Regions from separate parts of the Pseudomonas sp. Irchel 3A5 genome, predicted to be linked through region 2. Evidence: predicted binding sites of a transcription regulator. Region 2 holds the regulator's gene; each other region holds the start of a gene.
The links. The regulator sigma-54, encoded in region 2, starts transcription at its own class of promoters, with help from an activator protein. The targets are predictions, from matches to a motif close to ANTGGCATNNANNTTGCTNT.
Positions count from the first base shown of each region.

Region 1: CKW31_RS21055 (circularly permuted type 2 ATP-grasp protein) is a predicted target of sigma-54. The motif match lies at 2,795-2,814, and genes of this name have one in related genera.
Region 3: CKW31_RS13710 (CmpA/NrtA family ABC transporter substrate-binding protein) is a predicted target of sigma-54. The motif match lies at 5,764-5,783, and genes of this name have one in related genera.
Region 4: CKW31_RS10975 (flagellar hook-length control protein FliK) is a predicted target of sigma-54. The motif match lies at 3,854-3,873, and genes of this name have one in related genera.

Region 1 covers NZ_FYDU01000013.1:121,370-129,093, reverse strand. Annotated here, with positions in the region: gene CKW31_RS21070 (LTA synthase family protein) at 1-969, shown strand, start outside; gene CKW31_RS21065 (hypothetical protein) at 1,511-1,747, shown strand; gene CKW31_RS21060 (ribonuclease E inhibitor RraB) at 1,993-2,334, shown strand; gene CKW31_RS21055 (circularly permuted type 2 ATP-grasp protein) at 2,849-4,258, shown strand; gene CKW31_RS21050 (alpha-E domain-containing protein) at 4,271-5,230, shown strand; gene CKW31_RS21045 (transglutaminase family protein) at 5,227-6,045, shown strand; gene CKW31_RS21040 (cytochrome c) at 6,189-7,043, opposite strand; gene CKW31_RS21035 (rhodanese-like domain-containing protein) at 7,015-7,386, opposite strand.
Region 2 covers NZ_FYDU01000008.1:163,552-171,275, reverse strand. Annotated here, with positions in the region: gene CKW31_RS15205 (XRE family transcriptional regulator) at 1-190, shown strand, start outside; gene CKW31_RS15200 (HPr family phosphocarrier protein) at 214-486, opposite strand; gene rapZ (RNase adapter RapZ) at 503-1,360, opposite strand; gene ptsN (PTS IIA-like nitrogen regulatory protein PtsN) at 1,363-1,827, opposite strand; gene hpf (ribosome hibernation-promoting factor, HPF/YfiA family) at 1,841-2,149, opposite strand; gene CKW31_RS15180 (RNA polymerase factor sigma-54) at 2,280-3,773, opposite strand; gene lptB (LPS export ABC transporter ATP-binding protein) at 3,959-4,684, opposite strand; gene lptA (lipopolysaccharide transport periplasmic protein LptA) at 4,685-5,230, opposite strand; gene lptC (LPS export ABC transporter periplasmic protein LptC) at 5,217-5,789, opposite strand; gene CKW31_RS15160 (HAD family hydrolase) at 5,803-6,327, opposite strand; gene CKW31_RS15155 (KpsF/GutQ family sugar-phosphate isomerase) at 6,341-7,315, opposite strand; gene CKW31_RS15150 (ATP-binding cassette domain-containing protein) at 7,603-7,724, shown strand, end outside.
Region 3 covers NZ_FYDU01000007.1:220,200-227,923, forward strand. Annotated here, with positions in the region: partial or broken gene CKW31_RS13690 (NAD(P)/FAD-dependent oxidoreductase) at 1-154, opposite strand, end outside; gene CKW31_RS13695 (bifunctional protein-serine/threonine kinase/phosphatase) at 491-2,149, opposite strand; gene CKW31_RS13700 (NarK/NasA family nitrate transporter) at 2,158-3,369, opposite strand; gene CKW31_RS13705 (ANTAR domain-containing response regulator) at 3,789-4,364, opposite strand; gene CKW31_RS13710 (CmpA/NrtA family ABC transporter substrate-binding protein) at 4,378-5,586, opposite strand; gene CKW31_RS13715 (quinone-dependent dihydroorotate dehydrogenase) at 6,708-7,724, shown strand, end outside.
Region 4 covers NZ_FYDU01000006.1:3,770-11,493, reverse strand. Annotated here, with positions in the region: gene fliI (flagellar protein export ATPase FliI) at 1-405, shown strand, start outside; gene fliJ (flagellar export protein FliJ) at 412-861, shown strand; gene CKW31_RS10990 (STAS domain-containing protein) at 1,165-1,467, shown strand; gene CKW31_RS10985 (fused response regulator/phosphatase) at 1,472-3,178, shown strand; gene CKW31_RS10980 (Hpt domain-containing protein) at 3,261-3,575, shown strand; gene CKW31_RS10975 (flagellar hook-length control protein FliK) at 3,909-5,288, shown strand; gene fliL (flagellar basal body-associated protein FliL) at 5,554-6,057, shown strand; gene fliM (flagellar motor switch protein FliM) at 6,067-7,035, shown strand; gene fliN (flagellar motor switch protein FliN) at 7,091-7,558, shown strand; gene fliO (flagellar biosynthetic protein FliO) at 7,564-7,724, shown strand, end outside.

The DNA of each region.
Region 1 (7,724 bases), on a different contig from region 2:
AATCTGCCAGCTTTCGAGTACCTGATGCGCATGCCTGAAGGCGCGCACAAGTTGTCTGGCCTGCCGCAGTTGCTCAGTGCCCGTGGTTTTGACGACGTCTATGTTTATAACGGTAACTTCGCCTGGGACAACCAGTCAGGTTTCTTCAGTAATCAGGGCATGACCAATTTTGTGGGTCGTGAAGATTTCGTCAATCCAGTGTTCTCTGATCCGACCTGGGGTGTTTCTGATCAAGACATGTTTGATCGTGGCGCGCAGGAGTTGAAAGCGCGTGCGGAGAAGGGCAAGCCTTTCTACGCGCTGCTTCAAAGCCTTTCCAACCACACACCTTATGCATTGCCGACCAATCTGCCGGTCGAGAAAGTTACCGGTCAAGGCTCGCTGGACGAGCACCTCACTGCGATGCGTTATTCGGATTGGGCGCTGGGCCAGTTCTTCGAGAAGGTCAAAAAAGAGCCGTTCTACAAGGAAACCCTGTTTGTTGTAGTGGGTGACCACGGTTTCGGTAATCATCAGCAGATTACTGAAATGGATCTGGGACGCTTCAATGTGCCGATGCTGATCATCGCCCCAGGTGTTCAAGATAAATTCGGGCAGCGCAGCAGCATTGTAGGAACCCAGATCGACATCGTGCCGACGATCATGGGTCGTCTTGGTGGCGAAACCCGTCATCAGTGTTGGGGACGCGACTTGCTCAATCTGCCGGCTGGCGACACGGGCTTTGGCGTGATCAAGCCGTCGGGTGGTGAGCAGACAGTTGCTTTGGTCACTCAAGACCGGATTCTGATTGAACCGAAGGATATGGAGCCTAAGGTTCTGTCCTACACCCTGGGACATACGCCGCATGCTGAAGTGATTCCGAATGCGCCTGATGCCAAAGAGATGCGCGAGAAGCTCGACAGCTTCCTGCAAACGGCAACCAAAAGCCTGCTGGATAACACTGCAGGGGTCGAAGCCAGCAAAAACTGACCTGCTGGTGATGTAAAACAAAAAGCCCCTCGTGCAGGGGCTTTTTGTTGTGTGGCAAACGCCGCGTTTATGTTCTGTAGCGAACTTGCTTGTGGGACGTAGACCTGAGCCACCGCATGAAACCCTCTCGCCAACAGATTGCCCCCTACCTGAAACAGCGCTGAACCGGTAGGAGCGAACTTGTTCACGAGGTGTTGGGCCTGGATCACCGCGTGAAACCCTCTAGCGAACAAGTTGCCTCCTACCTGAAATAACGCTGAACCGGTAGGAGCGAACTTGTTCGCGAGGTGTTGGGTCTGGATCACCGCGTGAAACCCTCTCGCCAACAAGTTGCCTCCTACCTGAAATAACGCTGAACCGGTAGGAGCGAACTTGTTCGCGAGGCATCATGCTTGAACCACTGCACCACCTTTTTCTCCAGCAAGACCACGCGTGCCCGTTGTTCCGACGCACTGCCGTGATTGCAAATCCTGTGAACGAATCCTCGCGTCAAAAGGTCAAGATCACGTAAGCCGCATTGTCGGCTGCCGAGGAGACCTTGATGAAACAGTGGAACATTTCGTATCTCGACAAAGACGGTGTGCAACAGAGCCATGTGATGGAATCCGAGGAGCTGCCCAGCGAGGAGAAGGCCGCCCAGCGTCTTCGCCACATCCTGGTTCCGGTCGCTGACGAGCTGGACATGAATGACCTGGACGGCCGCATAGCCGAGCCCACGGCCAAGTCTTTGAAAGAACACAACGCTGTGCAGATCATCTCGATCAAAGAGGTTTTCTGAGTGCATTGAAAAAATGGCCCCGCCGGGAATTGGCAGAAGACCAATGATGGGGTTACTCTGCAAGTGAGACGGGTGAAGCGTTTCTCCCGTTTTCTCCATGTCGATGCCAGTCTGGCAACAGGCTCGGCCTTGTCAGCTACATGCTTGATCCCGTATGGCAGAGTATCTGCTGTGTAGTGGCGCTGCCGCGAGCGGCGCGCAGGGAATGTTGAAACTCTATCTATCGTTGAATAGGAGGACGTTTCATGAGCACAGCCTATCAAGAGGACATCAGCAGCAACGTGCTGCGCCGCATGAAAGAAAGCGGTTTTGACTTCGCACGTATCCATCCCATCGAGTTCTACGCCATTTTCCCGGACGAGGAACGGGCAAGGCAGGCTGCAGATCAGTACCGCGGCGAATCTCTCAATACTCAGATCAATGTTCGGGATGACGGTGCCTGGCACTTGCAATTGAGCAAAGTCATGCACGCGACTTATGACGGCATCGGTGATTTCGAGCAGGATTTCCAGGCTGCGATTACTCCGCTGGACGGAGAGGTCGAGGGCTGGGGAGTGAGACAGGAGATCCGGCGGCTACACGCATGAAACGCGCTATGACAGGGTGAATCGCCGGTCAATTACCAGGCAAATGCCTGGGAATTGGCCGGTTTTAGTTTGTATGTTCTAAACGCAAAACAGAGTATCTCGGCTCTACCGGTGTATCTGTTCAGTTTTCGGTAGACAAAAAAAAAGCCACTCAGCGAGTGGCACAAAGGGAAGTTCGGTCAGGACAGCCCGGTTGGAAGTCGGTACTGGCAGCGCGCTCGTATTTTCGACAGCGACTTTAAACGGGGCATACAAATTCGGTGTGTTTCGGATGTCGCTGATTATCGACAAACGATATCGTCTCGTGAAATCAACTCTGGCTATGCTGGTCATAGTTTTTGCAGTTGAATAACGCTTCCGAATGAGGCGTAGGAGAACTGGTTGGGAAGCTTATTGCACAGGAATGGTGCGGTTGGCTTTCGATTTTTATGTAACCAGTTGATATTTAAGCGTTTATGCCGATGGCACGGGCCTTGCGAAGGCCCTTGGTGTCCGTGGTGACAAGGAGTACGGCATGATCCGCACCTTTTATGATGAGATGTACGATGCTGGCGGTATAGTCCGCCCGCATTATCGGGAATTCGCCCGTTGGCTGGGTGAGACGCCCCCTGAGCTTCTGGCTCAGCGCAGGCGTGAAGCCGATCTATTGTTTCATCGCGCCGGGATTACGTTCACGCTCTATGGTGATGAGCAGGGCACCGAGCGCCTGATTCCTTTCGACACGATTCCACGCAGCATTCCGGCCAGCGAGTGGCGGGTGGTTGAGCGCGGGTGTATTCAGCGCGTCAAGGCGCTGAACATGTTCCTTGCCGACCTCTATCACGAGCAGCGGATTATCAAGGCAGGGGTGATCCCCGCCGAACAGGTGTTGGCCAACGAGCAATATCAGTTGGCGATGCAGGGCCTGAATCTGCACCGCGACCTCTATTCGCATATTTCCGGGGTCGACCTGGTGCGTGATGGTGACGGCACGTATTACGTGCTGGAAGACAACCTGCGCACGCCTAGCGGCGTGAGTTACATGCTCGAAGACCGCAAGATGATGATGCGTCTGTTCCCCGAGCTGTTCGCCGCGCAGCGCATTGCGCCTATTGATCACTATCCGAATCTGCTCCTCGACACGTTGAAGAGCTCCAGCCCGCTGGATAATCCGAGCGTGGTGGTACTCACGCCGGGCCGTTTCAACAGTGCGTTCTTCGAACATGCGTTCCTCGCCCGGGAAATGGGTGTCGAGCTGGTTGAAGGTGCGGACCTGTTCGTGCGTGATGATCGCGTGTTCATGCGCACCACCGATGGACCGAAAGCGGTGGATGTTATCTACCGTCGTCTAGACGACGCATTCCTCGATCCATTGGCGTTCAACCCTGATTCGATGCTGGGGGTGCCAGGCTTGCTGTCGGCCTATCGCTCCGGCAATGTGGTATTGGCAAACGCAATTGGCACCGGTGTCGCGGACGACAAATCGGTTTATCCATATGTCACGGACATGATCCGTTTCTATCTGGATGAAGAACCGATCCTGCAGAACGTGCCGACCTGGCAATGCCGCAAGCCTGCTGACTTGTCCCATGTGCTGGCCAATCTCCCGCAACTGGTGGTCAAGGAAACTCAAGGGTCGGGCGGTTACGGCATGCTGGTCGGGCCCGCTTCGACGGCTGCGGAGATCGAGTCGTTCCGCGCGCGTATCAAAGCCAAGCCGCATGCTTACATCGCGCAACCGACGTTGTGCCTGTCGACCTGTCCGACCTTCGTCGAGAACGGCATCGCACCGCGCCATATCGATTTGCGCCCGTTTGTCCTTTCTGGTCGTGAAACCCGCGTCGTACCCGGCGGGCTTACCCGAGTCGCGCTGCGTGAAGGCTCGCTGGTGGTGAACTCGTCTCAAGGTGGCGGAACAAAAGACACCTGGGTGGTCGAGGATTAAGGATGCCTGCCAATGCTAAGTAGAACTGCCTCGGATTTATATTGGATGTCGCGTTATCTGGAGCGGGCAGAAAACCTCGCCCGGATGCTGGATGTCAGCTACTCGTTGTCTTTGATGCCTCAGGATGGGCGTGGTGACGGTCTTGATGAACTGGCCATGCCACTGCTGATCACCGGCACGCTGGATCATTATCTGGAGCGTCACGGTGAGCTGCATGCCGAACGGCTGCTGCATTTTTTCGCGCTGGACGCGAGCAACCCGGCCAGTATTTACAGCTGTCTGGGGGCCGCACGGGCCAGTGCTCACGCGGTACGCGGTCGAATCACCGCGGACATGTGGGAGAACATCAACTCCACCTGGCTGGAGATTCGCGGCATCGCTGAACAAGGTCTGACCCGATACGGCATGAGTCGTTTCTGCGAGTGGGTCAAAGAGCGCTCGCACCTGTTTCGTGGTGCCACATATGGCACGATCATGCGTCATGACGCATTCCGTTTCATTCGCCTGGGCATATTCATCGAGCGCGCCGACAACACCATGCGCATGCTCGATGCTCGCTATGAAATGCTCGAACTGCGTGGCACGGACACCAATGTGGATGCCGACAGCTCGGCTCATGGTTATTACCAGTGGAGCGCGCTGTTGAGGGCATTGTCGTCCTTCGAAGCCTACACGGAGCTGTATCGCGATGCGCCAGGCGCGAGGCATGTTGCAGAACTGCTTTTGTTACGCCCCGACGTGCCCCGTTCGCTGAGTGCCTGTCTTGAAGAGCTGGATCAGATCCTTGCCAGCCTGCCGGGTGCCAATGGCCGCCCTGCGCAACGTCTGGCAGCTGAGCTGGATGCACGTCTGCGCTACACCGGGATCGACGAAATACTGGAGGAGGGCTTGCACGAGTGGTTGAACGAATTCATCCCGCTGCTGGCCCAATTGGGTAACGCCATTCACACTTCTTACCTGGAGGCTGCATGAGACTCTCAATTAGCCACGAGACCACCTATCACTATGAGGATCAGGTCCGCGCGAGCATCCAGTATTTACGTCTGACGCCACACGACAGCGAGCGCCAGCAAGTGCTTAGTTGGCAATTGACCCTGCCGCGCCCGGTGCGCGCGCAGATCGATCCGTTCGGCAACATTCTGCATGTGTTGAGCATGGATGAGCCTCATGAGGCGATCATCATCGGCGCACGCGGCCAGGTTGAAATCGACGAGAAGCGTGAAGCCGAACATGAAAGTCAGTCACCGCTGCCGTTTCTGCGTTTCACCCGTCTGACCGAGCCTGATGAGGCCATTCGGGCGTTTGCCGATCAGCAATGCAAAACGCGCAAGGACCGCACGGCATTGATTGATCTGATGCACGCGTTGAATCAGTACATCACTTACACGCCGGGTTCTACCGAGGTCGATACATGCGCCGCGCAAGCCTTTGCGGGCCGTTCCGGTGTTTGTCAGGACCACACCCATGCGTTTCTCGCCTGCACACGCAGCCTCGGAATTCCGTCGCGCTACGTGTCCGGTTATCTGTACAGCGAAGACAGCGAACATCTGGCCAGCCATGCCTGGGCCGAAGCGTGGATTGACGACGCCTGGTACAGTTTTGATGTGACTAATCGGTTGGCGATCCCGGAGCGTCATCTGAAACTGGCGGTAGGTCTGGATTACCTGGATGCCTGCCCTGTCCGCGGTATGCGCCGCGGCGGTGGTAGTGAACAGATGCACGCCAAGGTACTGGTCTCGCCGATGGTTGGCGCACCGAAGGTCATGATGCAGGCGCAGCATCAGTGATTAAAGGGGGCTCATCAGCCATTGATGCCCAGGCGCCATGATCAAGCCCACTCGCCAACAAGTTGCCTCCTACCTGACACGGTGCTGAACCGGTAGGAGCGAACTTGTTCGCGAGGCGTGCCGGGCCCTCGCTGCGCTTATTGTTATTCCCCCGCCTTGCGCCGCGCCGCCATGTGTTCCAGATAGGCAATCACCTGATCCAGTTCGGTATCTGACAAGACCTCCTTCGGGATGGAAGGCATCTTGCCTTGCGGCCACTCCCGCAGGCTTTGTGGGTTGCGAATGTATTGGCGTAGATATCCGGCGCTGAAGTATTCAGTAGGGCTGTAAGGCTGGTTCAGGTCAGGGCCTAGTTGTGAATCCCCGGCAGCGTTGAGTCGATGGCAGGCCAGACAATTCTTCTGGAACAGCGCGAAGCCTTTGTTTATCGGATCTTCAGCCGCCAGTTTCCGGTCGGGTAGCAACGCGGGAAATCGTTCACTCACGGACGCCAGCACTTTCAGGGTGCTCATCGCATAAGGCCATTCTTCGCGGCCAATATTATCGGCCGATGGGTCTGTCCACACCAGATAGAACGGGCCAGCGCTGTGCGTGCCGTTGTTGATAGCAGGCCAGGGATGAGACGGGTCTTCGATGGCGAGCCAGGCCTTTGCGCCTTTGGGCTGAATCACCGGTGCTGCGGATATTTCTGCAGCAAAGCCGTCAGTCGCGACTGCTTGAATGTGATCCTGTGCAGTGACGCCTTCAAGCAGCGCCGCCAGCGGAATGGCCTGGTAGCTCATGGTGCGCTTGTAGGCAACATCCTCGCTGATCTTGATGGTCTGAATCAGCGGGTGTGCGAGCAGTTGGCGGGTTTCCCAGATTTTGACTTCATCGGGTAGTTCTATCTTCAACTCTGCGGCTTGCAGGGGAAACTGAGGGGCTAGCGCCAGTGTCAGCGCAGCCAGAGAAAGAAAAAAGCGCAAAACATTACTCCGCAGGATCGTCGCTGGTGTCATAAAGAGCGTTGTGCAACTCTTCATAATTGCCGCCATTGATAACGCTGTAGTAACCGGCTCTGTTCAGTTTGTCCTGAGCCTTGCTGGCTTTTTCGTTGCTGCTGCTGAACACCACAAACACCACATTGCGGTCGTTGAGCACCTGCTTCATCTGATTGACCAGTCGTGCTTCCTCAACGCGTACTGCATTGAGAACAGTGCCCGCGTCATAGTCAGTCTGGCTGCGTACATCGACGGCCAGTTTCCCTTCCTTGAGCGCCGCTACGGCGACAGCCTGTTCGACGTCACCTGCGGCTGCACTGCCGGCACATACTGCGAGTGCCAGTGCTATCCATTTACCCATCACCAATGCCTCCTTTCTTTGAAGAAGGAAGATTGGCACAGAAAATTCTCGCCAGATAGGGCGATGAAATCGTCGGTTTCAATGGCGAAGTCTCTCAGCCAAATAAACGGGTCATATTCGGCAAGATCAACAGAAGGGTAGTGGCGAACAAAATAAGCCCGGCTTGACGTACTTTCGAATGCTTGAACATGGCTGTCTGCCTTTTTTTGTTATTCCTGAGCGACAAAAGCTCACCGAATGTGTTGATGAATGTTCGGGCAGCTGGCAAAGGTGATTCCTTGAGCAACCGGTCCGGCAAAGTCGCCGACAACCCGAGCGCCGCATATGATTTTTATCGC
Region 2 (7,724 bases):
AAAAGCGTTGAGCCAGGCGACTCTGGCCAAGACGTTGCACGTAAATCAGGCAGCTATTTCAAAAATGGAGCGTCGCACGGACATGTACATCAGTACATTGCGCAATTACATCCGCGCAATGGGTGGAGAGTTGGAGATCGTTGCTACTTTTCCTGATGGACAGGTCAAGATCGAAAATTTCGCGAGTTGAAGGCTTTCCGCCGAGCTCTACAATTACTCCCCCTCATCAAACTTGTTATTGATCAACTCAACCAGACCCTCCAGCGCTGCCTGCTCCTGGTCGCCCTCGGTGGAAAGGTGAATATCCGTGCCCTTGCCTGCGGCGAGCATCATCACGGCCATAATGCTTTTGCCATCCACCATGCTGTCAGGTGAACGCCCAACGCGGATCTGGCAGGGGAACTTGCCGGCGACTCCGACGAATTTAGCGGCTGCGCGGGCATGCAGGCCCAGCTTGTTGATAATGGTGATTTGAAGAGCGGGCATCGCAGGGGAAGTCCTTTCAGCTTAAGTCGCGGTGGCGAACCTGAACGTTTTTGAGGGATTGTTGCAGGACCTGACCCAGGCGCTCGGTCAGGTACACCGAGCGGTGGTGGCCCCCGGTGCAGCCAATGGCAATGGTGACATACGAGCGGTTGCTGGCAGCGAAGCGCGGCAGCCACTTGTTGAGATACGTGAAGATGTCCTGAAACATCTCCTCCACATCAGGCTGTGCAGCAAGGTAGTCGATAACGGGCTGGTCCTTTCCTGATTTCTCTCGCAGTTCAGGTTTCCAATAAGGGTTTGGCAGGCAGCGCACATCGAATACCAGGTCGGCGTCCACGGGCATGCCGCGCTTGAATCCGAAAGACTCGATCAGGAAGGCCGTACCTGGCTCCGGCTTGTTCAGCAGGCGAAGCTTAAGCGTGTCGCGCAGCTGGTAGAGGTTCAGGTGGGTGGTATTGATCTTCAGGTCTGCCAGATCAATGATCGGCCCCAGCAACGTAGTCTCGTCCCGAATGGCCTCGGCCAGCGAGCGGTTGGCGTTGCTCAGAGGGTGGCGACGACGGGTTTCCGAGAAGCGTTTGAAGAGGGTCGATTCATCCGCATCCAGGTACAGCACATCGCACTGGATGTTGCGTGAACGAACCTCTTCCAGCATCTGCGGGAAGCGCGTCAGGTGACTGGGGAGGTTGCGTGCATCAATGGAGACGGCCAGCAACGGTTCGGCCAGCTCGGTATTGATCAGCGCGCGTTCGGCGAGTTCCGGGAGCAGACCGGCCGGAAGGTTATCAACGCAGTAGAAGCCGCTGTCTTCCAGGACATCCAGCGCGGTGCTTTTGCCGGAGCCCGAGCGACCGCTCACAATGATCATGCGCATGATTAATGCCTGTTTTGCTCGTCCAGTACTACCTGATAAAGGGCTTCGTTGCTCGCGGCACTACGCAGGCGTTCACGCACTTCTTTGCGGTCGAGCATGCTGGCGATCTGGCGCAGCAATTCCAGGTGTGCATCGGTAGCCGCTTCCGGGACCAGCAGGACAAACAGCAAGTCAACGGGGGCGCCATCGATAGCGTCGAAATCTACAGGAGCGTTCAGGTGCAGCAATGCGCTGATGGGTGATTCACATCCCTTCAAACGACAGTGCGGAATGGCGATGCCATTACCAAAGCCGGTAGAGCCAAGTTTTTCACGGGCGACAAGGCTCTCGAACACGACTTGCGAGTCCAGATCAGGCACTTCTCTGCCGATCAGGTTGGCAATCTGTTCGAGGACTTTTTTCTTGCTGCCGCCCGGCACGTTCACGAGTGAACGGCCGGGGGTCAGGATATTTTCTAATCGGATCATGTTTTTGGGGGTATCAGCGAGCCGTTGCACCCTGAAGGAGGCTGAGCTGCTTTTCCTTATGCTTGAGCAGTTGTCTATCCAGCTTGTCGGTCAAAAGGTCGATTGCCGCGTACATGTCATCATGTTCCGCATTGGCGACGACCTTTGAGCCGGGGATGTGCAGGGTGGCTTCGATTTTCTGTTTAAGCTTCTCGACCTCCATGATGACCTGCACATTAGTGATCTTGTCGAAGTGGCGCTCCAGTCTGCCGAGTTTTTCGGTGATGTAGTCGCGTAGGGCGTCGGTCACATCCAGTTGATGTCCACTGATGTTGACTTGCATACCGCTTTCTCCTTATTGCCAGTGCATAAAGAGGCAGGCTTTTGCCTGCCACTGGAACGCTGTGGCTAGCAACCGGGTTGCGTAGAACCGATTCGGGCCAGTGCTCGGGCGGTTACTACTGTACCTCTCGTCACATCAGTCGCTTGCGTTCACTAGACGGCGCAATGCCAAGTGATTCGCGGTATTTGGCTACTGTGCGACGGGCTACTTGAATGCCTTGTGCCTCCAGTAAACCAGCGATCTTGCTGTCACTCAACGGCTTTTTCTGATTTTCCGCTGCAACCAGTTTTTTGATGATCGCGCGAATGGCTGTGGACGAACATTCACCGCCTTCGGAGGTGCTTACATGGCTCGAGAAGAAATATTTCAACTCGTAAATACCACGGGGGGTATGCATGAATTTCTGAGTGGTTACACGAGAAATGGTCGACTCGTGCATGCCTACGGCCTCTGCGATGTCATGCAGGACCAGTGGTTTCATCGCCTCATCGCCGTACTCAAGGAAGCCGCGCTGATGCTCGACGATCTGCGTTGCCACTTTCATGAGGGTTTCATTACGACTTTGCAGGCTTTTGATGAACCAGCGTGCTTCTTGCAGCTGATTGCGCATGAACGTGTTATCGGCGCTGGTATCGGCGCGGCGGACAAAACCGGCGTACTGCGGATTCACGCGCAAGCGCGGGACTGATTCCTGATTGAGCTCAACCAGCCAGCGTTCGTTGTCCTTGCGCACGATGACGTCAGGCACCACGTATTCAGCTTCGGTGGATTCGATTTGCGAACCGGGGCGAGGGTTGAGGCTTTGCACCAGCTCGATGACCTGCCGCAGTTCATCTTCCTTGAGCTTCATGCGGCGCATGAGCTGCGAGTAGTCGCGGCTGCCCAGCAGGTCGATGTAGTCACTGACCAGTCGCTGTGCTTCGCTGAGCCAACGGGTTTTTGCCGGGAGCTGACGCAATTGCAGGAGCAGGCATTCGCTCAGGTTGCGCGCGCCGATACCGGCGGGCTCAAACTGCTGAATGCGGTGCAGCACGGCTTCAATCTCGTCGAGCTCGATATCAAGCTCGGGATCGAAGGCGTCGAGAATCTCTTCCAGAGTCTCGTCCAGATAGCCCTGGTTATTGATGCAATCGATCAGGGTCACGGCAATCAGGCGGTCGGTGTCGGACATCGGCGCCAGGTTCAACTGCCAGAGTAAATGGCTTTGCAGGCTCTCACCGGCAGAGGTACGAGTGGTGAAGTCCCACTCGTCATCATCATTGCTGGGCAGGCTGCTGGCGCTGGTTTGATAGACGTCTTCCCACGCGGTATCGACCGGCAGCTCGTTGGGGATGCGCTCGCTCCAGTCGCCTTCTTCCAGATTGTCCACAGTAGGAGCGGACTCCTGATAAGTCGGCTCCTGGACATCAGGATTAGGTTTCTGCTCGATGTTGTCAGCCAATGGGTCGGCGTTGTCGAAATCGTCGCCTTCTTCCTGGCGTTCCAGCATAGGGTTCGACTCCAGTGCCTCCTGGATCTCCTGCTGGAGGTCCAGTGTCGACAATTGGAGTAAGCGGATGGCCTGTTGCAGCTGCGGCGTCATCGTCAGCTGCTGGCCCATTCTCAAGACTAGCGATGGTTTCATGGCTGGGGCTTAACACCTTATTCGCCGGCGCACATGCGCCATCCACTACCGAGCGCCTGGGCGCGTACATAAGCAAATTATATGCCTGAAACTGAAGTGTTTGACTAGAGCGTGCTGGCATTTAATAACCATCAGCACCAAGGCCCAGTCCTGCCCGCCTTGAAAGCCGGGCACCACAGTTCTTTTTACAGGCGGAACTCGTGGCCGAGGTAAACCTCTTTCACCAGCTGATTTGCGAGAATGGTTTCCGAATCGCCTTCGGCAATCAACTGCCCGTCGTTGACGATGTAGGCGGTTTCACAGATGTCCAGGGTTTCACGGACGTTGTGATCGGTGATCAATACGCCGATGCCCTTGGCTTTCAGATGGTGGATGATCTGTTTGATATCGCCTACGGAAATCGGGTCCACGCCTGCGAACGGTTCGTCGAGCAGGATGAATTTCGGTGAGGTAGCAAGTGCGCGTGCGATTTCCACCCGGCGGCGCTCACCACCGGACAGGCTCATGCCCATATTGTCGCGGATATGAGTGATGTGAAATTCCTGCAGCAGGCTTTCCAGCTCCTTGCGGCGTCCGTCACGGTCCAGCTCCTGGCGAGTTTCGAGAATCGCCATGATGTTGTCGGCTACCGACAGCTTGCGAAAGATCGAGGCTTCCTGAGGCAGATAGCCAATACCTGCGCGTGCGCGGCCGTGCATGGGCTGGTGGCTGACATCCAGGTCGTCGATCAGCACTCGCCCTTGATCAGCCTGAACCAGGCCGACAATCATGTAGAAGCAGGTGGTCTTGCCAGCGCCGTTAGGCCCTAGCAATCCTACGATCTGACCACTTTCGATGGACAGGCTCACATCGCGAACGACCTGACGGCCCTTGTAGCTCTTAGCCAAATGCTGGGCTTTCAGCGTCGCCATTTACTGGGCCTTCTGCTGGTCGGTTTTCTTTTTCGGCTGGATAACCATGTCAATACGCGGGCGTGGTGTTGTCACCTTGCTGCCGCCATTGGCACGACCAGCGCTGACGATCTGTTTGACCGTGTCATAAACGATCTTCTCGCCTTCGGACGTGTTGCCATCGTTGATGACCTTGGCCTTGTCGATCAGAACGATACGATCCTGCGCAGCGTAGTACTGGATAGTGATCGCGTAGGCTTGAACGATAGGCTTGTCTACAGACGGCTTCTGCTCGTAGTACGCGAGGTTGCCGACCGATGTGAACACATCGACTTCACCTTGGGCATTACGTGTGATGGTCACGGTATTACCGGTGATCTTCATCGAGCCCTGGGTGATGATTACGTTGCCTTTATAGGTGGCAACGCCTTTCTTGTCGTCGAGTTGTGCGTCGTCGGACTGAATGTGGATCGGCTGATCGCGATCAGTCGGCAGGGACCAGGCGCTCGCGCTTCCCAGTGCTGCACCCAGGCCAAGCAAAAAAGGAAGGGTTTTAACGAGCCTCATACTGTCCTCTTACATTAGATAGCAGGTCCATCCTGCTGTCGTTCAAATACGCTTTCATTCCCTTGGCCGTAGTCACACCGCCCGCGCCGTCGATTCTAACGGCTTGCTCGGTCTGCGCATATTGCTTCTGCGGGAATACGGTCATTCGACTGCTGGTGATAATGGTCGTACGTTTTTTTTCGTCTGTTCGTGCTACGCGAACCGAGTCAATCAGTTCGACTTGCTCGCCACCAGGGGAAACCTCACCCGTTTTGCTCTGGATATGCCAGGGAAAGAGGGTGCCACGGTACATCTGCAAGTCTGGCGTGGTGAGCATTGTTACATCGGTGGCCTTGATGTGCTCGACCTTGTCTGCTGTCATTTCGTACTGCAACTTGCCATCCGGCAAATACTGCACGCTATGCGCATTGATTGCGTAAAAATCGATGGCGCTTTCGTCCACCGTTGCAGCCGGTTGCTCCATGAAGCTTTCCGGGCTGATGTTCCAATAACCTGCGGCTGCCAGCAAAAATGCCAGCACGCCGAGGATCAGAAACGTTCGAATTCTTTTGCTAAGCATAAATGGCTTCTGTCTATAAGTAGGCTGCGTGGGCGGCTTCAAGGCTGCCTTGAGCGCTCATGATCAATTCACAGAACTCGCGAGCTGCGCCTTCGCCGCCGCGTGCCTGGGTAATGCCGTGGGCATGTTGCCGGACAAAAGTTGCTGCATTGGCCACCGCCATGCCAAGACCGACACGCCGGATGACTGGCAAGTCTGGCAGATCATCACCCAGATAGGCGACCTGTTCGTAATTCAGGCCGAGCTGGCCGAGCAGTTCGTCGAGAACCACAAGCTTGTCTTCGCGGCCCTGATAAAGATGCTCAATGCCGAGATTCTTGGCACGGCGTTCAACGACCGGCGTCTTGCGGCCGCTGATAATGGCCGTTGCCACGCCCGAGGCGATCAGCATTTTAATGCCTTGGCCGTCCAGAGTGTTGAAAGTCTTGAATTCGCTACCGTCTTCAAGGAAATACAGGCGACCGTCGGTCAGTACGCCGTCGACGTCGAAGATGGCCAGTTTGATATTTTTACCGCGTTGCAGCAGATCGGTAGTCATTTGCACATCTCCATTACATGACGCCTGCGCGCAACAGGTCCTGCAGGTTGAAAGCTCCGACCGGATGATCATTTTCGTCAACGACGATGAGTGAGCCGATCTTGTTGTCTTCCATGATTTTCAATGCTTCAGCTGCAAGCATCTCAGGGCGGGCCGTCTTGCCGTGAACGGTCATCACGTCATCAATAGTCGCCAGGCGAATATCAATCGGACGATCCAGAGTGCGGCGCAGATCGCCGTCAGTGAATATCCCGGCCAGTCGTCCATCAGTCTCGATAACCGCCGTCATGCCCAGGCCCTTGCGGGTCATTTCCATCAGTGCGTCGCGGAGCAGGGTGCCACGCTGTACTTTCGGCAGTTGTTCGCCGACGTGCATGACGTGCTCGACCTTGAGCAGCAAGCGTCTGCCCAGCGCGCCACCCGGATGCGAAAAAGCGAAGTCTTCAGCCGTGAAGCCCCGGGCTTCCAGTAGCGCTACTGCCAGGGCGTCGCCCATGACCAGTGCCGCAGTCGTCGAAGAGGTCGGAGCCAGATTCAGCGGGCAGGCTTCATGCTCTACGCGGGCACTCAGATTGACGTCGGCTGCTTCAGCCAGGGTTGAACACGGGTTGCCCGTCAGACTGATCATCTTGATGCCGAGACGTTTGATCAGGGGCAGCAAGGTGACGATTTCAGCCGTTGTTCCCGAATTTGACAGGGCGAGGATGATGTCATCGCAGGTGATCATGCCCATGTCGCCATGACTGGCTTCGGCAGGGTGAACAAAAAACGAGGTGGTGCCGGTGCTCGCCAGAGTAGCAGCGATTTTTTTTCCGATATGTCCTGATTTACCCATGCCCACCACGACAACGCGTCCTTTGCTCGCGAGAATCATCTCGCAGGCCTCGATGAAATCTGCGTTGATATGCGCTAACAAACCCTCCACAGCTTCGATTTCGAGGCGGATGGTGCGTTGTGCTGACTGGATCAGGTCGCTGGATTGATTCATGTGAAAAATCGGTCGGCCGGTTAAAAGGCGGCGATTATAGCGGTAATGCGCGATTCCCTCACGTCTGATCGTCAAGCTTTGCGTTTAATCGTTCTGTGTAGCGATTGGTAGAGCTCGTTTGTAGGAAGTGTCGCAAATTGTGTATAGCGATATTGATTGATCGTCTTCGCCCTTTGGCGGGGCCTTATTGCGGTGGTATAGTTCGCCGCTGTTCCGCCCACCGAGACAGCATGTCTCCCGCCAGGGACTCGGCAGCTGAACGTGAGGCTGCATCGCAAGGAGTTTAGATGAGCGCCGATAACGCCTACGCGATCGAGCTGAAGGGCGTTTCCTTCAGGCGCGGTACGCGCAGCATTTTCGATAATGTTGATATTCGTATTCCCCGCGGCAAAGTCACCGGCATCATGGG
Region 3 (7,724 bases), on a different contig from region 2:
GCACTGGGGACAGCATGATACGGTTGTAATTGGGGTGCGGTTCGGCGCCGAATACGGTGATGTCGTAGAGTTCGTCACTGAGTTTCAGCAGCTCTTCAAGGGTTCGAACCCCGGCCATGCCATTGCCAATCATTACCAGTTTGAGTTTTCTCATCTTGCCTCCGAGAAGCCCGCAAGAGGGTGCTCGACAAATTCTGCACAAACAAAAAAGGCGTCCCGCTAGATAACTAGCGAGGACGCCTTTGTCCGGTCCCGTTCTCTCGGGAAGCTCAGCCTTCGTCTTTGAAAGCTGTAGCGATGTGAGTTGCTTGAGGAGAGATATGCAGGGGTTGTGCCAGATGCTCGGCGTCGCATTGTAGGAGCTGCCGAAGGCTGCGATGGCGGTGTGTCAGGCAATCTGCTTTAGCAGCCTTCGGCAGCTCTTGTAGGGAACTCACGCCCAAACCGTGTTCGCTTTGGTGCGTTGCGCACCTTTGCAGGGCGCTCCTGCTCAATGACGCATCAACCAGACAATCCCCACTAAATTCACCAGCAACGAAACCAGCGCCACTGTACGCCAGACTTTCAGCGGTTCACGCTCCAGCAGCGGCTGTGCACGTTTGACCATGGGCCGGTGTTCGGCCTGTTCCAGCTCCAGCAACCACTGTTCTGCGGTTTCATAGCGCAGTTGCGGATCGGCTTGCAGTGCCACGCTCAAGTTGTGATCCAGCCAGTCGGGAAGGTCTGGTCGATAGCGGCTGGCAGGCGTGGGCGCGCCGAAGCGCCGATGCTGGAATGCCTCAATCTCGCCGTACGGATAATGCCCGGTCAGCAGGTAATAGAGGGTAACGCCCACCGCGTAAAGATCCTGGCGGGGGGTGGGCTCGTCGCCATTGAACGCTTCAGGTGCAATGAAGCTTGGCGTGCCCGGCAACTCGCCCGGCGTCAGCGTGGAAAGGCCGGGACAGTAGGCGAGACCAAAGTCCAGCAGGCGCAACTCGCCGTCATCTTCGAGCAGCAGGTTTTCCGGTTTGATGTCCCGGTGGATGATGTTGCGCCGATGCAGCAAACCCACGGCACGCAACAGCTGCGTGGCATGGCTCAGCCATTGCGCCACGGACACCGGGCCGTGCTCGTTGAATGATTGTGCCAGGCTGCGCCCCGGATGCTCGCGCATCACGTAATACAGGTGCTGGCGATCAGGTGCGGAATGGATTTCAGGAAAGAACCGCCCCGCAACCCGGCGTAAAAACCATTCTTCCAGTAGTAATCCCTGGCACGCGCCGGGCTCGTCATGGCGATTGCCTGGAAGGGTTTTCAGCAGCCAGCGCTGGTTTTGCGCATCGTTGACCCGATACAGCAATGACTGGCGAGACTCAGCCAGCAGACCTTGAATCTGCCAGCCTTCGAAAAGTTGTCCGGGTTTCAGTAATGGCGGCAGCGGCCATTGTTGAAGCTGAATGAGTGCGTCGCCAAGGTCATCCTGACCCAGCGCATCGACGCGAATCAATACAGCGCTGGCGTTATCCTGACTGCCTGCCAGATGGGCGGCGCTGACGAGCGTCTGCACGGCGCGATCCAGGTCCTCCTGTTCGGCGAGAATCGAGCGAATGCTGGCATCACCCAGTGTTGCCCAGACACCATCGCTGAGCAACAGTAGGCGTTCGCCCTCGCGCAACTCGCCGTCCAGGTAATCCATGACCACGTATTGATCCAGCCCCAGCGCGCGTTTGAGCACGTGCTGCATGTCGGGCTGTTCCCAGACGTGGTCTTCACTGATGCGTTGCAGCTCTCCGCCGTGCCAGCGATAGACGCGGCAATCGCCGACGTGAGCCAGGGTGAAACGCCTGCCACGCAGCACCAGCGCGCTCAGCGTGGTCAGCAAGCCGTTGGCCTGCAACCATCGATTTTGCGCCAGCAGCAGGCGGTCAAGGGATTGGGCGACGCCCCAGGTTTCAGGCGTCGAGTAGTAATCCAGTGCCAAGGCCTGCAAGGTTGATTGCGCCGCGAGAGCGCCATCAGCGCACTGACTGACGCCATCCGCCAGGGCAAACAGATAGCCCTTGCTGGCGGCAAGGGCCGGGGCCGGAGTGACCAGGCGCATGGCGTCCTGATTCTCCGCCCGCGGCCCACTGGCGCTGAATTGAGCAAGGCTCAGTTGCAAGCTCATCAAGTGACTCAGACGCGAGCAGCGGTGACGGCTGCCGAACCCCAGGTGGTTCTCCAGCGGCGCTTGACGTTAAGCAGGCCGAACCACGCCAGCACGCCAAGAAACGCGAACAACCAAAGGCCCATCTGATAGTCGCCGGTGTGTTGCTTGATCGAGCCCAGACCTGCCGCGAGCAGGAAACCACCGATACCACCAGCCATGCCGATCAAGCCGGTCATGACGCCAATTTCCTTGCGAAAGCGTTGTGGCACCAGTTGGAACACAGCGCCATTGCCGGCACCCAGACCGAGCATCGCTGCGACAAACAAGGCCAGTGCTGCCCAGGAACTGGGCAGGTTGAAACCAACGGCCGCGATGCAGATAGCAGCCACCGCGTACATGCCTGCCAGGGTGCGGATACCGCCAAAACGGTCGGCCAGTGCGCCGCCCAGTGGGCGCATCAGGCTGCCACCGAATACGCAGGCCGCGGTGTAGTAACCGGCAGTGACCGGGCTCAGCCCGTATTGGTCGTTGAAGTAGCCGGGCAGGGCGCTGGCCAGACCAATGAAGCCGCCGAAGGTGACGCTGTAGAAAAACATGAACCACCAGCTGTCACGATCACCCAGCGCCTTGAGGTAGTCGCCCATGGACTTGGGTTTCGCCCGCTCCGGCGCATTACGTGCCATCAGCGAAAACGCGATCAGGGTCAGGACCAGCGGGATGACCGCAAAGCCGAACACGTTGCTCCAGCCGAACGCCGCAGCCAGCACCGGAGCAATCAACGCGGCCAGTACGGTGCCTGAGTTGCCTGCACCGGCAATGCCCATCGCTTTGCCTTGATGCTCTGCTGGATACCACTGGGAAGCCAGCGGCAGCGCGACGGCGAACGATGCACCGGCTACGCCGAGGAATACGCCCAGCAACAGCGCTTGCTCGTAGGTATGGATGCCCAGATTCCAGGCAGTGAACAGCGCCAGGATAACGATGACCTGACCGATGATCCCGGCGGTTTTCGGCGACAGTTGGTCCGCCACAATCCCCATCACAAAGCGCAGCAGGGCGCCTGCCAGAATCGGCGTTGCCACCATCAGGCCGCGTTGTTGAGTGGTCAGTTGCAGGTCTGTCGCAATTTGCACCGCCATCGGACCGAGCAGGTACCAGACCATGAAGCTTAGATCGAAATACAGAAAGGCGGCGAACAGGGTCGGTTTGTGGCCGGCCTTCCAGAAGCTTGTATTCATTGAACACCTCATCTGCAAAAAGGGAGATCTGTCGTTTCGGACACGGACCCGAAACACAGGGGCTTGAAGCTGTAAAGACTTGCAGGTGGGCGTCCACGACCTCGGCAGCACCACCGACCCCGATCACTGGGGCCAAAACGCAAAAAACGCCGCAACCCGATTCGCCTTGGCGAAAGAGGTGTGCGACGTCTTTGTCGTAAAGTGGGGCAACCGCCGTTGGTTACCTGTGTTGATTAACTAGCAAAAGCTGGGCCATCTGGAAAATCGTACGATTCACCTCATTTTGTAATGCATTCCCATGTGGGAGCCGGGCTTGCCCGCGATAAGGTGTACGCGGTCTAAGTGAATAGCGTCCAGCCTGATAGTCGGAATGCCGCCCAGACCAACCTCTGCTCCCACAAATCCAAAAAATCTACGATTCACCCCAACAATTCACTCATCGCGATAATCTGCTCCGCCACCTGAATCAGCTTCTGCTGTTTGCTCATGGCCTGGCGGCGCATCAGGGTGTAGGCCTCTTCTTCTTTGCACTCCTTCATTTTCATCAGCAAACCCTTGGCCAGCTCGATGCGTTTGCGTTCGGCCAGTTGCTGGTCCCGTGCCTGAAGTTGGGCACGCAAGGCCTGATCGCTCTCAAAACGGGCCATGGCCACATCAAGGATTGGCTGCAGGCGCTGGGCGTGAATGCCCTCGACGATATACGCACTGACGCCGGACTTGATGGCCTGACGCATCACCCCCGGATCATGTTCATCGGTAAACATCACGATAGGGCGAGGTTGGTCGCGACTGACCATCACGACCTGCTCCATGACATCGCGGCCAGGGGATTCAGTGTCGATCAGGATTACATCCGGGCGAAGCGCTTCAACTCGGGCGGGCAAGTCAATAATCAGTCCGGATTCGTCGATCACCTCAAAGCCCGCTTCTCTCAGCGCGGCTTTCAGGCGGCCGACTTTTTTTGCTGTGTCATTGATCAAGAGGATACGCAACATAATCGTCAGCTCCTCATTGCGTCAGGGCGACGGCCGCATTGGCCATGGCGTGAAGCTTGAAGCTGCGGGCGTAGCCAGCCGGATCTGATCCGTCCCAGACTTTACCGTCGATCAACTGGCTGCTGCGCATCATCGCCGTCGGAACCGGTATGTCCAGCGCCTCGGCGGCCTGACGATAGAGCGCCAGTTGGTGCACGCCTTTGGCGACATTGAGGTAGTCCGGATCTTCACGCAGCAAACCCCAGCGACGGAACTGCGTCATGAACCACACGCCGTCGGACAGGTAAGGCAAATTGACTTCGCCATTGCCGTGAAAGCGCAGAGCATGGTGGTCGTGCCATTGGTTGCCCAACCCGTCGCGATAGTCACCGAGCAAGCGGGGTTCGATATAACTGGCAGGTGCATCCAGATAATCCGCGCCGCTGAGCAACTGCGCGGTGCTGCGCCGATTCTCGTCACTGGATTCGATGAAGCGACTGGCTTCCAGAACAGCCATGACCAGTGCCCGTGCGGTGTTGGGATACTGTTCAACGAATTCACGGGTGCAGCCCAGCACCTTTTCCGGGTGGTTGGGCCAGATTGCCTGAGTGGTAGCGAAGGTAAAGCCCAGTTGCTGATCCACGGCGCTGGCGCCCCAGGGTTCACCCACGCAGAACCCATCAATTCGACCAGCCTGCAGGTGCTCGACCATGCGTGGCGGCGGAACAACCACACTGGTCACGTCCTGCAGGGGATGAATGCCCTGGCTCGCTAGCCAGTAATAAAGCCACATGGCGTGATTGCCGGTAGGGAATGTCTGCGCGAAGGTCAGCTTTGTGCCGCTTTGGTGCACTTGCTGATCCAGCGCCTCAGGAGTGATCACGCCAGCGTCTTGCAACGACCGCGACAAGTTGATGCTTTGACCATTCTGGTTCAGCCCCATGAGTACGGCCATGTCGGTAGCCGCGCTTCCGCCAATACCCAACTGCACCGCATAGATCAATCCATACAGGCAATGGGCCGCGTGCAATTCGCCGCTGACCAGTTTGTCCCGCAAACTCGCCCAGGACGGCTGGCGTTTGAGGTTCAGGCTCAGACCATAGGGTTGCGCGAAGCCTTGCGTCGCAGCGACGACTATCGAGGCGCTGTCGGACAGCGGCATGAAGCCGATATCCAGGCTGTTCATCTCTGGCGCATCGCTGCCAGCTACCCAGGCCAACGGATTTCGTGTGGGCTCGTTCATAAATGTCATCTGTCCTCTGCCATGACAACTGCGGGTGGAGCGGGCGCGTCCGGTCCAGGCTGGCAGAAATCTTTCATAAAAAAAGCGTCGTTCGATCCTTCGCCAGAAAAGCAAAGACGGAACGACGCCATTGTCGATGCATCGGGCCTTCGTTGGCACGCTGCTATTAGCTTAAGCCAAGCAAGCGATATGCCAGTGCCGTTCTCACTTGATCTTGGGTATCTACACTTATTTTGTCAGGGGATGTAGCAGTTCTTGTGTACATATCCGTTACCGTGGTCAGGGCTGATACTGGTTGCGCTTTTACAGCGCGTCACTTTTGATCCGGAAGCCGGCCCAGCCAAAAGTAACCAAAACGCTCTTGCCCCATCACTCGGTCCCTCGCCTAGGCTCGGGATGCCCGCCCGCAGATCTGAAACCGTGGGCCGCCGCAATGGGCCATCCATGGCCCGGTGCGGCTAACCCGGCATCCTTGCCGGTTTACCCACGCTTCAGAATCTGCGTTCGGCCAGCGTGGTTTAACGGGGCGCCCCAGATCAAAATCAATAGCGCGGCGGCCTGACAGCCGACCTGGTTTTGTGGGTTTACCTGGTATCTGTAGGAGCTGCCGAAGGCTGCGAAGCGGTGTGTCAGACGATGTCTGTTTTGGCTTTGCTGATGTCTCGCGAACAAGTTCGCTCCTACCGTTCCGGGTTGTTACCGCTGCATTTGCTTTTGATCTGCTTTTGATTTTGATCTTGGGCGCCCCGTTAAACCACGACGGCCGGAATTCGATATTGCTGCGTGGGGCAAACCGGCAGGGATGCCGGTTTAGCCGCCTCAGGCCATGGATGGCCGGTGGCGGCGGCCCCGCGCAGCAATGTCGGATTACGGGCATGCCGAGCCAAGGCGAGGCACCTAGTGGTGGGGCAAGAGCGTTTTGCTTACTTTTGCGCTTCTCAAAAGTGAGGCGCCGTAAGGGCGCAACCCCAAAGAAGCCGTTACCGCAGCAATGGATGGTGCTCAACAGGGGTTATCTAAATACCTATACCGCAAAAGCCTGCAGGCATGCCTCGCACGCAATCGCTCAGACGTCTATAATCGCCGCCCTGAATTCAGCTTCTTACGAGCCGCGCCCGCCCATGTATAACCTGGCCCGCCAGTTACTGTTCAAACTCTCCCCGGAAAACTCCCACGACCTGTCGCTTGATCTGATTGGCGCTGGTGGCCGATTGGGCATCAATGGCTTGTTAAGCAAGGCCCCGGCGCGTCTGCCGGTGAACGTCATGGGCCTGGATTTTCCCAATCCGGTCGGGCTTGCTGCCGGTCTGGACAAAAACGGCGCGGCCATCGACGGCTTTGCCCAACTGGGTTTCGGCTTCGTTGAAATCGGTACTGTGACGCCGCGTCCCCAGCCGGGCAATCCCAAGCCGCGGATTTTCCGTCTGCCGCAGGCTGAAGCGATCATCAACCGCATGGGCTTCAATAACCTGGGCGTTGATAATCTGGTGAGTCGGGTTCAGGCCGCCAGCTACAAAGGCATTCTGGGTATCAACATCGGCAAGAACTTCGACACGCCGGTCGAGCGCGCGGTGGACGACTACCTGATCTGTCTGGACAAGGTGTACGCCCACGCCAGCTATGTGACGGTCAACGTCAGTTCGCCCAACACTCCGGGCCTGCGCAGCCTGCAGTTCGGTGACTCGCTCAAGCAGTTGCTTGAAGCGTTGCGTGTTCGTCAGGAGGCGCTGACCCAATTGCATGGCAAGCGAGTGCCGCTGGCCATCAAGATAGCGCCGGACATGACCGATGAAGAAACCGTGCTGGTCGCCGCGGCGCTGATCGAGTCAGGGATGGATGCGGTGATCGCGACCAACACCACCCTGAGCCGCGTCGGCGTCGAAGGCTTGCCCCATGGTGACGAGGCGGGCGGTCTGTCCGGTGCTCCAGTGCGTGAGAAGAGCACCCATACGGTCAAGGTACTGGCTGGCGAACTGGCTGGGCGGATGCCGATCATTGCCGCGGGCGGTATCACCGAAGGCAAGCACGCGGCTGAGAAAATCGCTGCTGGCGCGAGCCTGGTGCAGATCTATTCCGGCTTTATCTATAAAGGCCCGGCGTTGATTCGTGAGTCGGTGGATGCGATTGCCGCGATGCGC
Region 4 (7,724 bases), on a different contig from region 2:
TACACGGTTCTGTCCGAAGGTGATGACCAGCAGGATCCGATTGCAGACTCGGCGCGAGGTGTACTCGACGGCCACATCGTATTGTCTCGTCGCCTGGCCGAGGAAGGGCATTACCCGGCCATCGATATCGAAGCGTCCATCAGTCGTGTCATGCCCGCGGTGGTCACCCCCGATCACATGAATCAGGCGCAGCATTTCAAACAGTTGTGGTCACGTTACCAGCAGAGCCGTGATCTGATCAGCGTCGGTGCTTATGTTCCCGGTGGTGATCGTGAAACCGACCTGGCGATTCACCTGCAGCCGACTCTGGTGCGCTTTCTGCGCCAGGGGCTCAATGAAAACGAGAGCATGGAGAACAGCAGTGCCCAGCTGGCTGCGGTCTTCAGCCCGGCGGCGGGTGGCTGATAAGTCATGGCCGTAAGTCGTGCAGCGCGTCTGGCGCCCGTGGTGGATATGGCCGAAAGCGCAGAGCGCGCGGCCGTCCAGCGCCTGGGGCATTTTCAGGGACAGATGCGCATCGCCGAAGGCAAGCTCAACGACCTGGAGCAGTTTCGCCTGGATTACCAGCAACAATGGATCGACAAGGGCGCCCATGGGGTTTCCGGACAGTGGTTGCTGGGTTATCAGCGCTTCCTTACTCAACTGGATACCGCTGTCGATCAGCAGCGCAGGAGTCTGGCCTGGCATCAGGACAACGTCGAAAAAGCGCGCGTCAGTTGGCAGCAGGCTTATGCCCGGGTTGAAGGCTTGCGCAAATTGGTCCAGCGCTACATCGACGAAGCCCGCCAACTGGAAGACAAGCGTGAACAGAAACTGCTGGATGAGTTATCGCAACGCTTGCCCAGGCATGCGCCGTTTTAACAACGCTTGATAGGGTGCGGCTATAGCTCGCGTCAAACATTAGAGCTGTAGGAGCGCACGAGCACCGCGAGGCCGCGATAGCGGTGTATCAGACGGGCCGCCATCGCTGCCTCGCGGTGCTCGTGAGCTCCTACAGAAAACGCGTTCCAATTCAAAGCATTACGGTATCTGTGAATGGAGCCATTCAGTTTTCACCCGCTTGCCCCTGCAACCTCCCGAAAAATCGGCCTTCAATCAATTTGCCGCCGCTCAAAGGCGGTGCTAAACCTTGATTACGTGACGTACGTCTCTCAGGAATTCTACATGCCGGTCACTTCTGAGCTTTCTCCCGACGGTCAGCAACTGACCATCTCGATCTCTGGGCGTTTTGATTTCGCTTCCCATCAGGATTTTCGTGAAGCTTATGAAAGGTCCGGCAGCGAGCTGCGTTATGTTGTCGACCTGAGTGGTACCACTTACCTGGACAGTTCGGCGCTGGGCATGCTCTTGTTGCTGCGGGATCATGCCGGGGGCGAGCGTTCCCGGATTCGTCTGATCAACTGTTGCCCCGATGTCATCACCATCCTGACCATCTCCAATTTCTCAAAGCTTTTCCAGATAGGTTGAAACCTTGCAACCGTCCAGCGAATCCCTGTGCATCCTGATCGCTGACGACAACGCCAGTGACCGCCTCCTGCTGTCTACTATCGTGGCCCGGCAAGGGCATCGTGTGTTGTGTGCCGGCAATGGTGCCGATGCGATCGCGTTGTTTGAGACGGACCGGCCGCAACTGATATTGATGGACGCCATGATGCCGGTGATGGACGGCTTCGAGGCTGCCCGGCGAATCAAGGAACTGGCCGGTGAGGCGCTGGTTCCGATTATCTTCCTGACCTCGCTGACCGAAGGCGAGGCCCTGGCACGCTGTCTGGATGCCGGGGGAGATGACTTCATTGCGAAACCCTACAACCAGACGGTTCTGACAGCCAAAATCAATGCCATGAACCGCTTGCGGCTGCTGCAGGAGACCGTTCTCAGGCAGCGTGATCTGATTGCCCGGCACCATGACTACTTGCTAAACGAGCAACGAGTGGCCAAGGAAGTGTTTGATCAGGTGGCGCATTCCGGTTGCCTGGACGCAGCCAATATTCGCTATCTGCAATCGCCTTATGCGCTGTTCAATGGCGACTTGCTGCTCGCGGCCTATACACCCGCTGGTCACATGCACATGTTGTTGGGTGACTTCACCGGGCACGGTTTGCCGGCGGCGGTGGGTGCCATGCCACTGGCCGAAGTGTTTTACGGCATGACTGCGAAGGGGTTCGGCCTGGCTGAAACCCTTCGTGAAATGAACGCCAAGCTCAAGCGCATCCTGCCGGTGGACATGTTCTGCTGCGCGACAATGGTCTGTATCAACTTCAATCAGCGCCAGTTTCAGGTCTGGAATGGCGGCTTGCCTGACGGTTATTTGCTGAGTGCCGCGACAGGGGAGCGCACTGCGCTGGTTTCCCGACATCTGCCCCTCGGCGTGCTGGATTCGGGCTCGTTTGATGACCGGACCGAGGTTCATCCCTTCGCTTTGGGTGACAGGGTTTTTCTGCTATCAGATGGGGTGATCGACACGGCGGACAGCAAGGACCAGTTGTTTGGTCCGGCACGGCTACACGAAGTACTGGACGCCAATCGCGATCCGCAATTGCTGATCACGGAGATCCAGCATGCGTTGAACGAGTTCGGCGGGCGGTCCCGGGATGACGTCAGCATGGTGGAGATCACTGCTGTCGAGCAGGCAGAGCTGGGGCCGCGAACCGTGACTTACTCGGACAGCGGCACCTCCACGCCGCTGGACTGGTCATCGACGTTCGAGTTCAGGGCTTCAACCCTCAGGCGTTTCAATCCACTGCCTTATCTGTTGCAGTTGTTGCTGGAGGTGCATGGTTTGCGTCATCAGAGCGGCGCGCTCTACAGCGTGCTGACCGAACTTTACAGCAATGCGCTGGAGCATGGCGTTCTGGGGCTGGATTCCTCGCTGAAAAGTAACGCGTCAGGATTCACCCGCTATTATCAGCAGCGGGCAGAGCGGCTTGCCGCGCTGGAGAGCGGCTTCATTCGCATACATTTTCAGGTAATCCCCCTGGATGAGGGCGGCCGTTTGAGTGTGCAGGTGGAGGACAGTGGTCATGGTTTCAACATTGATACAATTCTTGCATTGCCGCCGACACTCAATGAGCTGTACGGTCGCGGTCTTGCGCTGGTGCGAGAGTTGAGTGAAGAGGCTTCGTGGTCTGAGGACGGACGGATCGCACGCGTGGAATTCTGCTGGGGGGCAAAGGCATAACCCCGGGTTCTTGATCAAAGGAGTGAACAAGGTGTCGGTCATTCATCTGGATTACAGCGTATTGACGACGTTGCAGGAAGTCATGGAAGACGAGTATCCAACCCTTCTCGATGTGTTCCTCAAAGACTCTGAATATCGCATCTCCCGTTTGCGTCAGCTTATGGGCGTGGGCGCGTTCGATCTGCAGGAGCTGAGCCTCATGGCCCACAGCTTTAAAGGCAGCAGCAGCAATATGGGTGCCCTGCGCCTTGCCGACCTGTGCCGCGAGCTCGAAGAGCGCAGCCGTCGGGAGGAAAGTGCCGGTCTTGACGACCTATTGACCGCGCTCGATCACGAATACTCGACTGTGCGTCGGTTATTCGACGCGGAACGACAGTTTTTTATCGCACACCCCTGAGTCGACTCGCTCTCTCATCAAGCAACCTCCAAAAACGACTGGATTGGAATGCATTTTCTGCAGGAGTTACCCCTGTACCCCTGACACCAAGCTGTCCCGCAGCAAGCTTGGGACCTGTAGGCGTGACCGGGGTGGCGATCCACATTGCTCGCGATTCAATCTGTCGGCAAATGAATATATCGCCTGTGCTGACGCTATCGCGGGCAAGCTCGCTCCTACACATGCGCGTCAGCTGCGAGAGCGCGGCACCATGGACACCGGGGCTGCTCTTGATCGTCTTTGGCCCGTATCTTGCTCTGTTCTGCGTATTCAGCTGTTTTCGCGGAGATCGACATGCCACTCGCCCCCAATGCTCTTCTTCAAGCCACTCCAGTGGCGGCGCAGAAGGCCAGTTCTGCCAACAACTCAGCCAGGCCGGCTGACAGTGGCAAGGACGACAACTCCAGCTTCTCTGACGTGTATGCCAAGCAGGCTCAGGCTAAATCGGCTGCGAGCGACGCTCCGGTCAAGGCCAGACCTGCCGCCGATAAAGACAAACAGGTTGCAGACAAGGCCGCGTCCGACAAGGACGATGCTGCCGCTTCGGATTCGACGACGGTTGCCGATAGCGGCAATACCTTGCCTGCCGAGCCCGTTGCCAGCGACAGTGACGGCAAGGCTGAAGAACAGGTTGATCCGGCAGTGGCGCAGATTGTGACCCCGGAACCGACCCTTGATCCGGCACTTGATCCTGCTTTGCAGGCCATTGCCAGTCAGGCCACGACCCAGCTGGACACCGACAAGCCGAAAGTTGATGTCGCTGCCGCCTCAACCGCCTTGCCGAACTTACAAGCGGCTGACCCGGCTGAGGCATCTTTCGATCCGAACGCTGATCCGCTTGAGGACATGCCCGCCCTGCAGTTTGCTCTGGAGAATGCGGCAGCCAAGGCGCAACAGGCTCAGCAGGCGCAAAATGCTCACGCAACGGCTCAGGCAGGCAAGAACGCCAAGGTCGATAACGCCGCAACGGATCCATCCCAGCTCGCCAATAACCTGGCAGCCCTGGATGAGCGTTCATCTGTTTCGGACGAGCCCAGCACCGAGAGCAGCGATAAATCATTCGACGGGTTGCTCGATGGCGGTCTCAAGGATGTCAAAGCTGCTGCTGGCGATACGCGGGTGGATAACTTCGCTGATCGTCTTGCGGCCCTGAGTCAGGCGGCGCAGCAGCCTCGCGCGGCAGCTCCGGCAGTACCCCTGATGAATCAGCCGCTGGCGATGCACCAGAGTGGCTGGAGTGAAGGCGTGGTGGAGCGCGTCATGTATCTGTCGAGTCAGAACCTGAAGTCGGCTGACATCCAGTTGGAGCCTGCTGAATTGGGTCGCCTCGATATTCGTATCAATATGGCGCCGGACCAGCAGACTCAAGTGACCTTCATGAGTGCTCATGTGGGGGTTCGTGAAGCGCTGGAAAGCCAGATGTCCCGCCTGCGAGATTCCTTTACCCAGCAGGGGATGGGGCAGGTGGACGTGAACGTTTCCGACCAGTCTCGCAATCAGCAGAACCAGGCCCAGCAGCAAGAACAGGCCAACAATGCCCGGGGCACGGGTAATGGCGGTTCGGGCGTCAATGGCGTCGACGGTTCGGACGGTATCGACGCAGATACTGGCGTTGCGATCAGTCAGCCGGTTCAGCGAGTTGTGGGTACCAGCGAGATTGATTACTACGCTTGAGTCTGTGTAGGAACGATGCGATCACGAGTGTCGTGGGACCGGCTTTAGCCGGGAAGGGGTTATTTCGGCAGATAGAGATTCAGCATCTGTCCCGGCCTCTTCCCGGCTAAAGCCGGTCCCACGTCGCACATCAACCAGTGGGCTACACATAAAAATCCACCGTGCTAACCCCCCGTCCTGACCTCCCTCTCGCAACTCTGGCATAACACTTGCTCTCCCTCTGTCACGCATTAGCGAACCCCCCGAATAGTGACGGATTATTGGCATGGCGAAGAGCGACGAAGTTAAAGAACCTGGCTCAAAAGGCAAACTCAAGCTCATCATCATTGTGGTAGTGGCTTTATTGCTGGCCGTCGGCCTTTCAGTCGGCGCGACCTGGTTTTTCATGCACAGCTCCGAGCCTAAAGTGGACCCGGCGGCTGTCGCAGCGGCTGATCCCAATGCCAAACACCCGGCCATTTTCGAAGCGCTGACGCCGGCGTTCGTGGTCAATTTCAACTCCAATGGTCGTCAGCGCTACATGCAGGTCAGCATCACAATGCTGGCGCGCAGTCAGCCTGATCTTGACGCATTGAAGGTGCACATGCCGGTCATTCGCAATAACCTGGTCATGCTGTTTGCTGGCATCCCCTTCGAATCTCTGGCATCCCCTATCGGTCAGGAAATGCTGCGTCAGAAAGCGACCGCCAGCGTTCAGGAAGTCGCCCAGAAAGAATTGGGCAAAACCGTGATCGAGCAACTGCTTTTCACTAACTTCGTATTGCAGTAGGAACACGACATGGCCGTGCAAGACCTGCTGTCCCAGGATGAGATCGACGCGCTGTTGCATGGCGTGGACGATGGTCTGGTTGCAACCGAAAACGCTGCTGAACCCGGCAGCATCAAAAGTTACGACCTGACCAGTCAGGATCGGATCGTCCGGGGTCGGATGCCGACTCTGGAAATGATCAATGAGCGATTCGCCCGTTATACCCGGATCAGCATGTTCAACCTGCTGCGTCGCTCTGCCGACGTGGCCGTAGGTGGCGTGCAGGTGATGAAGTTCGGCGAGTACGTTCACTCGCTGTATGTGCCGACCAGTCTCAATCTGGTCAAGCTCAAACCGTTGCGTGGTACCGGGCTGTTCATTCTTGACGCCAAACTGGTGTTCAAGCTGGTGGATAACTTCTTTGGCGGTGACGGTCGTCACGCCAAAATTGAAGGGCGTGAATTTACGCCGACCGAATTGCGTGTGGTACGCATGGTGCTGGACCAGGCTTTCATCGATATGAAAGAAGCCTGGCAGGCCATCATGGAAGTGAACTTCGAGTACATCAACTCTGAAGTGAACCCAGCCATGGCCAACATCGTGGGGCCAAGCGAAGCGGTTGTCGTATCGACTTTCCACATCGAACTGGACGGAGGTGGCGGCGACCTGCATGTCACCTTGCCTTACTCGATGATCGAGCCCATTCGGGAAATGCTGGATGCGGGCTTTCAGTCCGATCTGGATGACCAGGATGAGCGCTGGATCAATGCACTCAAGCAGGATGTTCTGGATGTAGCAGTGCCCATGAGCGCGACGGTTGTTCGGCGGCAGTTATTGCTACGCGACATTCTGCACATGCAGCCGGGCGACATTATTCCGGTTGATATGCCTGACGAGATGGTGATGCGCGCCAATGGCGTGCCTTCCTTCAAGGTCAAGCTGGGATCGCATCAAGGCAATCTGGCGCTGCAAGTCATCGAGCCGATAGAGCGGCGTTGAGTTTTTCTCGCCGAAATTTTTGTGTCACTGAATCAATGTTCACCGAGGACAACCGATGGCTGATGAAAACGATATGACGTCTGCTGAAGATCAGGCGTTGGCCGATGAGTGGGCGGCAGCACTGGAAGAAACAGGTGATGACGGTCAGAGCGATATCGATGCGCTGCTCGCTGCAGACGCCGGTAATTCGGCGGCTTCCAGTCGTATGGCAATGGAAGAGTTCGGCAGCGTGCCCAAGAGCAATGCTCAGGTAACGCTCGATGGCCCGAACCTTGACGTGATTCTGGATATTCCGGTGTCCATCTCCATGGAAGTAGGTAGTACCGACATCAGCATTCGTAACCTGCTGCAGCTCAACCAGGGGTCGGTTATCGAACTGGATCGTCTGGCGGGTGAGCCGCTGGATGTGCTGGTCAACGGTACGTTGATCGCCCATGGCGAAGTGGTTGTGGTCAACGAGAAGTTCGGCATCCGCCTGACTGACGTGATCAGTCCGAGCGAACGTATCAAGAAGCTGCGCTAGTGAAGATGATCAGAGTTGTCGCAGCGTTGCTCGCCATGCCGTTGAGTGCTCTGGCGGCTGAGCCCGCCGTTCAGGCGGCGGCGCCCCAGGCGACTGCCGCCGTGTCCTCCGGCATGGGTGGGCAGATATTGCAGTTGCTGTTCGGCCTTCTGCTGGTCATTGGTCT